3 regions of the Faecalibacterium sp. i25-0019-C1 genome follow, and region 1 is predicted to be linked to each of the others. Evidence: riboswitches for the same ligand, from Rfam matches in the RefSeq annotation. Region 1 holds a riboswitch; each other region holds the start of a gene.
What was found. A riboswitch is a leader RNA that binds a small molecule or an ion and turns the genes downstream of it on or off. The one in region 1 is predicted to bind thiamine pyrophosphate.
Positions count from the first base shown of each region.

Region 2: it holds a riboswitch for thiamine pyrophosphate, as region 1 does, so the genes downstream of both, thiD (bifunctional hydroxymethylpyrimidine kinase/phosphomethylpyrimidine kinase) here and thiW (energy coupling factor transporter S component ThiW) in region 1, are expected to answer to the same signal.
Region 3: it holds a riboswitch for thiamine pyrophosphate, as region 1 does, so the genes downstream of both, ACGHUK_RS08755 (energy-coupled thiamine transporter ThiT) here and thiW (energy coupling factor transporter S component ThiW) in region 1, are expected to answer to the same signal.

Region 1 covers NZ_AP031428.1:2,252,417-2,255,682, forward strand. The annotation lists gene thiE (thiamine phosphate synthase) at 1-377, opposite strand, end outside; gene thiM (hydroxyethylthiazole kinase) at 364-1,185, opposite strand; gene thiW (energy coupling factor transporter S component ThiW) at 1,201-1,716, opposite strand; TPP riboswitch at 2,009-2,116, opposite strand; gene ACGHUK_RS11185 (hypothetical protein) at 2,305-2,541, shown strand; gene ACGHUK_RS11190 (precorrin-8X methylmutase) at 2,704-3,266, opposite strand, start outside.
Region 2 covers NZ_AP031428.1:1,298,976-1,302,241, reverse strand. The annotation lists gene ACGHUK_RS06450 (D-isomer specific 2-hydroxyacid dehydrogenase family protein) at 1-849, shown strand, start outside; gene ACGHUK_RS06445 (TIGR00730 family Rossman fold protein) at 890-1,426, opposite strand; TPP riboswitch at 1,522-1,629, shown strand; gene thiD (bifunctional hydroxymethylpyrimidine kinase/phosphomethylpyrimidine kinase) at 1,686-2,486, shown strand; gene ACGHUK_RS06435 (TENA/THI-4 family protein) at 2,479-3,156, shown strand.
Region 3 covers NZ_AP031428.1:1,774,969-1,778,234, reverse strand. The annotation lists gene sigG (RNA polymerase sporulation sigma factor SigG) at 21-788, shown strand; gene ACGHUK_RS08760 (sporulation transcriptional regulator SpoIIID) at 839-1,087, opposite strand; TPP riboswitch at 1,198-1,297, shown strand; gene ACGHUK_RS08755 (energy-coupled thiamine transporter ThiT) at 1,380-2,009, shown strand; tRNA gene ACGHUK_RS08750 (tRNA-Ala) at 2,393-2,468, shown strand; gene ACGHUK_RS08745 (hypothetical protein) at 2,535-3,017, opposite strand; partial or broken gene ACGHUK_RS08740 (DUF6017 domain-containing protein) at 2,999-3,266, shown strand, end outside.

The DNA.
Region 1 (3,266 bases):
GCGCCGTGCTTGACGGCTTCCCGTGCTTCCTCCACACTGTGGACGGAAACGCCGATCATCATACCGTCGCCCACACGGGCGCGCACCTGCGCTGCGGCCATATCCTCCTGCCCCACGTGCACACCCTCGGCGTGGCAGCGGATGGCAATGTCCACATTGTCGTTCACAAAGAACGGCACGCCGTAGCGCTGGCACAGAGCATGGATCTCCACAGCCTCTTTCAGAAAAGCTTCGTCGTCCAGCTCTTTTTCACGCAGCTGCACACAGGTGACACCGCCCTTCAGGGCGCTCTCCACCTGTTCATAGAGGGTCTGCTTTCCCACCCATGCGCGGTCGGTGACGGCATACAGAAGCATGTTCTGCTTATCGCACTTCATAGTTTGCTCCTTCTTCCAGCTGATCCGGGGTCATATTGTAAATGGCATCGATGATATAATTGCGGTAGGTGGAGTTGCCGTCCAGCGGGGTCAGGCGTTTGTGGGCGGTCTCGCCCGCAAGGCCCATGGCGCACACTGCGGCTGCAGCAGCTTCCAGCGGATGGCCGGGGTTGGCGGTAACGAAAGCCGCCGTCAAGGCCGAAAGCTGGCAGCCCGTACCGGTGATGCTGCTCATCATGGCATTGCCGTTGCGGATGCAGTAGGCTTTTTCGGCATCGGCCACGATGTCGATGGCACCGGTAATGGCAATAACGGCACCCGTCTGGGCTGCAAAGGCCTTGGCAAAGGCCACGGCACTGTCCAGATTGGCCTCAGTAACTTTATCGGCCACATCGGCATCCACGCCCTTGGTGGTTCCCGCGCCGGAGGCCAGCGTTTTGATCTCCGAGATGTTGCCGCGGATCACGGTGAACTTTACGTCCCTGAGCAGGCGGAAAGCCGTGTCGGTGCGCAGGCGGGATGCACCCGCACCCACCGGGTCCAGCACCACAGGATGGCCCAGCTGGTTTGCCTTTTTGCCCGCCAGCAGCATGCTGGTGATGGTGCGGCTGTTCAGGGTGCCGATGTTGATGTTCAGACCGCCGCAGATGGTGGTGATATCCTCCACCTCGGCGGCATCGTCGGCCATGATGGGCGAAGCACCGCAGGCCAGCACCATGTTGGCGCAGTCGTTCACGGTGACGTAGTTGGTAATGTTATGGATGAGCGGGCAGGTGCGGCGCAGGTTCTCGAATTCTGTTTTGAACATTCGGGTGCCCCTCCGTCAGGAAAGACTGTTCTGCATGGAGCGCAGAGCGCCGGAGCGCTGCAGGCTGTACACCAGCACGCCCGCAATGATGGAACCCACTGCAGTGGAGATGAGGAACGGCACGATGTAGGCATAGAACGCGATGTCGCCGGCGCTCTTGCCCATGAGGAAGATGGCCACCGGGTAAGCGCACAGGCCGCCCAGAATGCTGGTGCCGAACACCTCGCCCACCATGGTGGCAAGGATGTTTTTGGTCTTATGGTACACAAGGCCGCACAGCAGTGCGCCGAACATGCTGCCGGGGAAGGCCATCAGGCTGCCCAGACCCAGCAGATTGCGCAGCAGCGAAGCCACAAAGGCCACGCCCACGCCCCACCACGGGCCAAGCAGCACCGCGCAGGTCACATTGACCATGTGCTGGATGGGTGCACATTTGCTGCCGAACATGGGGAAGCTGAATACGCTGCCCACCACGCACAGAGCGCACAGCATGCCGGCCAGCGCCAGCTTTTTCACAGAGAGTTTTTTCATAAGGCAAGGCTCCTTTCCAAACCTGCGGAAGCAGCAAAAACCATACAGCGCCTCCGCAAACAGCCCGCACCCGGTGCCAGACCCGGCGCAGGAACTATAAGAAGCGGTCGAGACTTTCTGGTCTCCTCTCACGCCGGAACACGGCTTCCCATCGCTGACGGTCACAAAGCTCAGGGCGCTCCCCCTCAGCCCGCTGCGGCACTTCCGCAGAAAAGTACAAGGCATCCTCCTTAATGGTAATCGGTACACAACAAAAAAAACAGGAGACACCTTCCGCGGTGCCTCCTGCAAAAAATCATCCATTCTGACTTCCTACGGCGGCATTATCCGCATCAGGTAAAAGGGTCGAAGTTTAGGTACTTCCTCTCAGCCTGCTTCACAAGCTCCCCTGTATTTGATTGTGACTGTATTTTACACCCTTTGCGCACAAATTGCAAGAGGGGGCAAAGGCGCGCACAGCGGTGCAAAACGTTTTTCACGCAGTTTTTGGGGCGTTTCACGCAGGTTTTATTGAAAAAGAAGGTGAAATATGGTATTTTCAAGGCGGACGCATACCCCCCCCCCGTAAGCAAAAAGGAGGAATTCCATATGAAGCAGACGACCCTGACCCAAAGGCTGCTTTCGGCCCTCGTGGCGCTGTGCATGGTGCTGAGCGTGTGCGCACCCGCCTTTGCGGATGTGACCGACCCTGATATGGCCAAGGCCGCACAGTGGTGCACCGAGCAGGGCACCATGGGTGCCAAGGGCGACCGCTTTGAACCCGAAGGCTGGACCCCGAAGTTCAAGGTGATCGAAGTGTGGAACAAGGCGTTCCCCGCAGCCTGATGCCGGCAGTGTGGATGCCGTGCTCAGTTCGGACCTTTTCCGTGAAAATGGGGCTGTTGCAAAATAGCTCTCTGAAAAAATCATGAACAAAACCCGGAACCTTTTCTCGGCCAAAACGGCTCAAAAAGGGTTCCGGGTTTTTGATGTTATGCTGTTTCCGCCTTATCCGTTCCACCCTCTGGCAGAGGGGTCCAGCATTTCGGTGGCAGAGTAAATGAGGGCGTTGCAGATGGCTGCAGCCACATTGCTGCCGCCTTTGCGGCCCATGGCGGCGATGGCAGGCACGCCGTATCGCTCGCAGGCGGCAAACAGTACTTCCTTGCTTTCCACCACATTCACAAACCCCACCGGCACGCCAATGACCAGTGCAGGCCGCAGACCGGCTTCCATTTCCTCCGCAATGGTCAAAAGGGCCGTGGGCGCATTGCCAATGGCCAGAATGGCCCCCGGGTGCTCCCGGGCAGCGCGGTGCATGGCGGCAACGGCACGGGTGGTGCCCGCCTGCTTTGCGGCTTCGGCCACAGCGGGGTCTGCCATGTAGCAGATGGCTTCACCGTTCAGTTTTTTCAGGCCCGGCTTTGTGATGCCCGCCAGCGCCATATTAGTGTCGGTAACGATGAAAGCACCCGCGTGCAGGGCCTTGACTGCGGCTTCCACCGCGCCGGGTGTAAAGCGCAGATTTTTGGCATAGTCGAAATCCGCGGTGGTGTGGATGACCCGCTTGA
Region 2 (3,266 bases), 950 kb from region 1:
GCTGAGCAGGAACTGCATCAGTATGCAGAAGAAGTGACCCTGTACCGCGATATCCCGGCGGACGATGACGAGATCGTGCGGCGTATCGGGGATGCAGATGCCGTGCTTCTGAGCTATACCTCCCGCATGGGCAAAAGCGTGATCGAGCGCTGCCCGAATATCCGTTACATCGGCATGTGCTGCAGTCTGTATTCGGAAGAGAGCGCCAACGTAGATATCGCCTATGCCCGCACCCGCGGCATCAAAGTGCTGGGCATCCGGGACTACGGCGACCGCGGCGTTGTGGAGTACGTCCTGCATGAGCTCACCGGCATCCTGCACGGTTTTGGGATGCCCATGCTGCGGGACGAGCCGGTGGAGATCACCGGGCTGAAGGCAGGCATCATCGGGCTGGGTGTGTCCGGCAAAATGATCGCCGACGCGCTGCAGTTCATGGGTGCCGACATTGCCTATTACAGCCGCACCCGCAAGCCGGATGCCGAAGCTGTGGGCATGGCCTATAAGCCGCTGGCACAGCTGCTGACCGAGAGCGAGGTGGTGTTCACCTGCCTGAACAAAAATGTCCTGCTGCTGGGCAAGGACGAATTTGCGCAGCTGGGCGAGGGAAAGGTGCTGTTCAACACCTCCATCGGCCCGGGCTTTGACTCTGCTGCTCTGGAACAGTGGCTTGCTCTGCCGGGCACCCACTTCTTCTGTGACACCCGTGCCGCTGCCGGCCCGGTGGGTGAAGACTTCTTTGCCCGTGAGAATGTGCATTGCGCGAATGTTTCTGCCGGACGCACCAAGCAGGCTTTTGTGCTGCTGAGCCAGAAGGTGCTGGCAAATATCCGCACTGCACTGGGAGAATGATATAAAAAGGAAACGCTTCCCGGCTGGGAAGCGTTTCCTTTTAGGCTTTATTCAAAATTGTTGTGATCTCTTCCAGATTCGCCGCAAATCGGATGCCCTGCTGGCGTTGCGGCGTGGAAAGGCCTTTCTCGATCATTTTGGCAAGCAGTGCTTTCAGGCTGTCGTAGTAGCCGTTCAGATTATAAAGGATGCAGGGCGCATCCAGCTGACCCAGCGAGACCCGGGACATCACTTCTGCAATTTCTTCCAGCGTGCCGGTACCGCCGGGGAATGCGATGAAGGCATCGCCCAGCTCGATCATCTTCGTCTTGCGCTCGGTCATGTCCTTGGTGACGATCAGCTCGGTCAGGCCATCGTGCTGCAGCTCCTGCTGCACAAAGAACTGCGGTTCCACACCGGTCACCGTGCCGCCTGCGTCCAGCGCGCTCTGGGCAAGCTGACCCATCAGGCCGCTGCGGGAGCCGCCGTACACAAGGCGGTGCCCGTTTGCACCGATCCAGCTGCCCAGTTCCCGGACAGCTTCCGCCAGCGCAGGATCATTGCCCGCATTTGCTCCAAGATAGACCGTGATGTTCATGGTATTTCCCCCTTTGTTTTTTCCATTTTACCACGCAGCGGGCCGATTGAAAAGGGCCATCCCCTTGCAAATGCAGCGGCACTGTGGTATTCTTGAACGCAGAAAAAGGGAGCCTGCAAAAGCAGGCTGAGAGTGGGCTGTTTGCCCAGACCTGTGACCTGATTTGGACAATGCCAACGTAGGGAGATACTGCTGCTTCAAAGTGCGGAGATGCCTCCTTGCGGGCATTTCCGCATTTTTTGCAAAGGAAGTTGTAACCATGAAAACTGCATTGACGATTGCCGGCAGCGATTCCAGCGGCGGTGCTGGCATCCAGGCCGATATCAAAACCATGACTGCAAACGGCGTGTACGCCATGAGCGCCATTACCGCACTGACTGCCCAGAACACCACAGGTGTGACCGGCATTTTTGAAGCCACGCCCGAATTTCTGGCACAGGAGATCGACGCCATTTTTACCGACATCTACCCGGATGCCGTCAAGATCGGCATGGTATCCTCGGCAGAGCTGATCGGTGTGATCGCCGAAAAGCTGCACACCTACGGCGCAAAGCATATCGTGGTGGACCCGGTGATGGTTGCCACCTCCGGCTCCAAGCTGCTGCGGGACGATGCCGTGCAGGCACTGACCGAAAAACTGCTGCCCATGGCAGAGGTGGTCACCCCCAACATTCCGGAGGCTGAGATCCTTTCCGGCATGAAGATCACCGATGCGGCCGGAATGGAGGCCGCTGCAAAGCTGATCAGCGAGAAATACCACTGTGCCGTGCTGTGCAAGGGCGGCCACCAGATCAACGATGCCGACGACCTTCTGTGGCGGGACAGCTGCGGCAAATGGTTCCGCGGCAAGCGCATTGCAAACCCCAATACCCACGGCACCGGCTGCACCCTATCCAGCGCCATTGCGTCTAATCTGGCAAAGGGCTATGATCTGGATGCATCGGTGGAGCGCGCAAAGGCCTACATTTCCGGCTGTCTTTCTGCCATGCTGGATCTGGGCCACGGCTCCGGCCCGATGGACCATATGTTTGCACTGAAGGGAGAGTTTGTGGGTGAGTGAGCAGACCTTTGTGCAGCAGCTGGTGCAGGAAAGTCTGCCTGTGTGGGAGCAATGTCTGCACTCAGAATTTCTGACCCACCTTGCGGATGGCACACTGGATGAAGCCTGCTTCAAGGGCTACATCGTGGAGGACAGTCTTTACCTGCGGGAATATGCCAAGGTGTTTGCCTGGGGCATGACCAAGGCAAAGGATATGCAGACCATCCGCACCTACTATTCCCTGCTTTCCTTCGTGAATGAGAGCGAGGATGCAGCCCGCCTGCACTATCTCAAGCACTTTGGACTGACCGATGAAGGCATCCAGAGCCTGCCGCTGCGGCCGGAGAACCGTGCCTATGTGGACTCTATGATCGAAGCCGCCAAAAATGGCGATGGCGCGGCCGAGTGTATGATGGCCTGCCTGCCCTGTATGCTGAGCTATGGCTGGATCTTCCAGAAACTGCTGGAAGAAAAGCCTTCCGTGCAGGATACCCTTTATGGTGCGCTGGTGGTGGACTATGCTGACAAGGGCTATGAGGCGGCCTGCCGCGACTGGGCCGCGTTTGCAGAAAAAGTCTGCGAAGGCCTGAGCGACGAGCGCCTTGCCCGCTGCCGCGAGATCTTCCATGCCTGCTCGGAGCACGAGCTGAACTTCTGGGCCATGGCAGCTTCCCCGCGCAGTGACCTGTAATTTTTCCTAAAATATAAAATGCACCCGGCCTGTGGGCAGAACCGCAGCAACCGGGTGCATTTGTTTTGTTCAGGGTTTCGTGGCCGCAACCACAGGCATGAGCCTTCGTG
Region 3 (3,266 bases), 480 kb from region 1:
AACAGACCGGGGGCGTTTGGATGTACAACAAAGTGGAGCTGTGCGGCATGAACACTGCAAAGCTGCCTGTGCTGACCGAAGCCGAAAAGCGGGAACTGCTGGCCCGCGCCCACGCCGGTGATGCAGCAGCCCGGGAACAAATGGTGGAAGGCAACCTGCGGCTGGTGCTCAGCGTGGTGCAGCGGTTCGCCCAGCGCGGCGAAAATCTGGACGACCTGTTTCAGGTGGGGTGCATCGGGCTGATCAAGGCCATCGATCATTTTGACCCCGCCCAGCCGGTGCGCTTTTCCACCTACGGTGTACCCATGATCATTGGCGAGATCCGGCGTTTTCTGCGGGACAACAATGCCCTGCGGGTGAGCCGCAGCCTGCGGGATACCGCCTACCGGGCCATGCAGAGCCGTGAAGCGCTGGAAAAGCAGCTTGGCCGCGAGCCGACCATGGACGAGATCGCGCAGGCGGCGGGCCTTGCCCGGCGCGAAGTGACCGCCGCGCTGGAATCGGTGGTGGAGCCGATCAGTCTGGAAGAGCCGGTGTACACCGATGGCGGCGATGCGATGTATGTGATCGATCAGGTGCGGGACCCGGACGGCGAGGACAGCTGGATCAGCGGGCTGCAGTTCCGGCAGACCGTGGCCGGGCTGACCCCGCGGGAAAAGCGGATCATGGAGCTGCGCTACCTGCAGGGCAAGACCCAGATGGAGGTGGCGCAGGAGATCGGCATCAGTCAGGCACAGGTCAGCCGGTTGGAAAAAGGCGCACTGAGCCAGTTCCGCACCCGGGACTGAACCTAAAAAAGACGGCACAGCTTCCGTTTTGTTCGGAAGTGTGCCGTCTTTTATCTGCGGCTGTATTTGCGCCGGGTGGCCGCACCGCCGCGCAGATGCCGCTCTGCCTTATTGCAGGCCAGAACCGCCCGCACCTGCCGGAACAGCTCCGGCTGCAGCGTCCGCAGCCGCACCGCAACATCCTTGTGCACGGTGGACTTGCTGCACCCGAACACCGCTGCCGCCGCACGCACTGTGGCCCGGTTGGCCGCGATATATTCGCCCAGCTGTACCGCCCTCTGTTCGGGGTCTCCCTTCATATCCAGACTCCTCCCATTGTGAACTTATGGTACAGCCTATGCACAGGCCGGGGCAGATATGTTCCGCCGGGGCTTGACTTTTGCGCCGGACGCGCTATACTTTTGCATGGACATAAAAACAGGGGTGCCGAAAGGCTGAGATCCGCGTTTTGCGGAGTACCCTTTTACCTGACCGGACAATGCCGGCGTGGGAGTTTGCAGAACTGTCCGTTCTTTTACAAACCCCATGCGCCTGCTGGAAAGCGGGCGCATTTTGTTTTTGTGTACTATCGTTCTGAGAAGAGGAATCCCTATGACCAAAACCTATTCCAAAACCCGCATTCTGGTGGAGGGTGCGCTGATGATCGCCCTGTCCACCGTTTTGAGCATGATCCAGATCCCGCTCATGCCCCACGGCGGTTCCATCACCCTGTTCAGCATGGTGCCCATTCTGGTAATGAGCTACCGCCACGGCGCAAAGTGGGGCATCATGACCGCTTTCGTCAACAGCCTGATCCAGCTTGTGCAGGGCCTTGGCAATCTGGCATACTGCCAGACCCTCACGGCACAGGTGGGCTGCGTGCTGCTGGACTACCTTCTGGCCTTCACGGTGCTGGGCTTTGCCTGCCTGATCGCAAAGCCTTTCCGCAACCGCACCGTGGGTGTCGGTGTCAGCGCCTTTGTGGTGTGCCTGCTGCGCTTTTTGTGCAGCTTTCTGTCCGGTTACATCGTCTGGAAGGACTACGACTACGCTTTCAGCTGGATGACCGAGATCGGCTTTCCCGGCATCTCCAACATGAGCGTGGACGGTCTGTGCTGGCTGTACAGCGCCGTGTACAACGCCACCTACATGCTGCCCGAAGCCATTCTGACCACGGTCCTTGTGGTGATCCTGATCCGTGTCGCACCGCAGATCTTCGACCCGCAGAACGCAAGAGCGTAAGTTTTTTCGCAGTCATTTTTCCCGCCGGGAAGGGCATTTCCCCGGCGGGAATTTTTTTTGCAGAAAATCCCAAAAAAGCTGTTGACAATCTGGCAAAGCGCTGGTATAATTACACCTGTCGTCAGGCACGGCACAAACATCTGGGGGATTAGCTCAGCTGGGAGCCCGGTTGGTATCAAAACACACCCCCAGTCAGATAGTCCTGCGACAATCAAATTCCCAACAAAAAACTCCATCCAAGAGGTTCGCTTCTTGGATTTTATGGGGGATTAGCTCAGCTGGGAGCCCAAGCAGTGCGCTCACGCACCCCCACGACTGAACTTCATAAAACGTTTCTTGTTTGAGCATCTCTTTTCCAGAGGTTTCCACTTCTGGAAAATTATGGGGGATTAGCTCAGCTGGGAGAGCGCTTGCATGGCATGCAAGAGGTCACCGGTTCGATCCCGGTATTCTCCACCATTGGCTCAAATAAGAGTTACAAACACCGTTGATTTCAAATCGAAGTCAACGGTGTTTTTGTGTTTGTCAGCAAGCAAGTTCATCGCTATTCTCCAAATACTGTGCAAGATCAAAGTTGAAGTCCACATGGATTTGGTATCCGCGATAAACGTCTACCCTGCGGATAAGCTGGCTGACGATCATCTTTTTTGCTTCAAAGCTGGCACTATCGTACAGGTCTGCATAAGAAATCAATTCTTCGTACAGCTGCGATACGTTTGCCATCAATTCAGCGTTTCGCTCCAGTTCTGCACTGGCTTCTTCACACAGAGTTTCCAACTCCGTGTGCTTCTTTTCCTGTGCTGCAATCATCTCGGCAAGAGTATCTTTCGGAAAAGCACTCTCCCCTTTGATTACAGCCAGAATCTCAGCTTTTAAGGCGAGCAGGTCTTTTTCAGCCTTGTCGCGTTCTGCTTGAAGGGCTTGCAGATGATTCTTGCGTTCCGCAGTTTCCTTCGCATAGCGGCTGATGATAAGCTGCTCTTTTGGGATCAAGTAAAGAAAAATCAATTACTGATGTATCAATTACCGATCCCATTCCTATCCTTTCCCGACCCTCTCCTTTGGAGGACGAGGCGGCACAGCCGCCGGAACGGAAAGGAACGGAAGCGAAATCACAGAGCGCCATAGAGATTTATCGTCAAATCATCATGGACAACATTGAGTACGAACACCTTTGCCAGCACGTCAAGGGCATTGACCGGGAAACGCTGGACGAGATTGTGGACTTGCTGGTGGAAACCGTATGCAGCGCCCGCA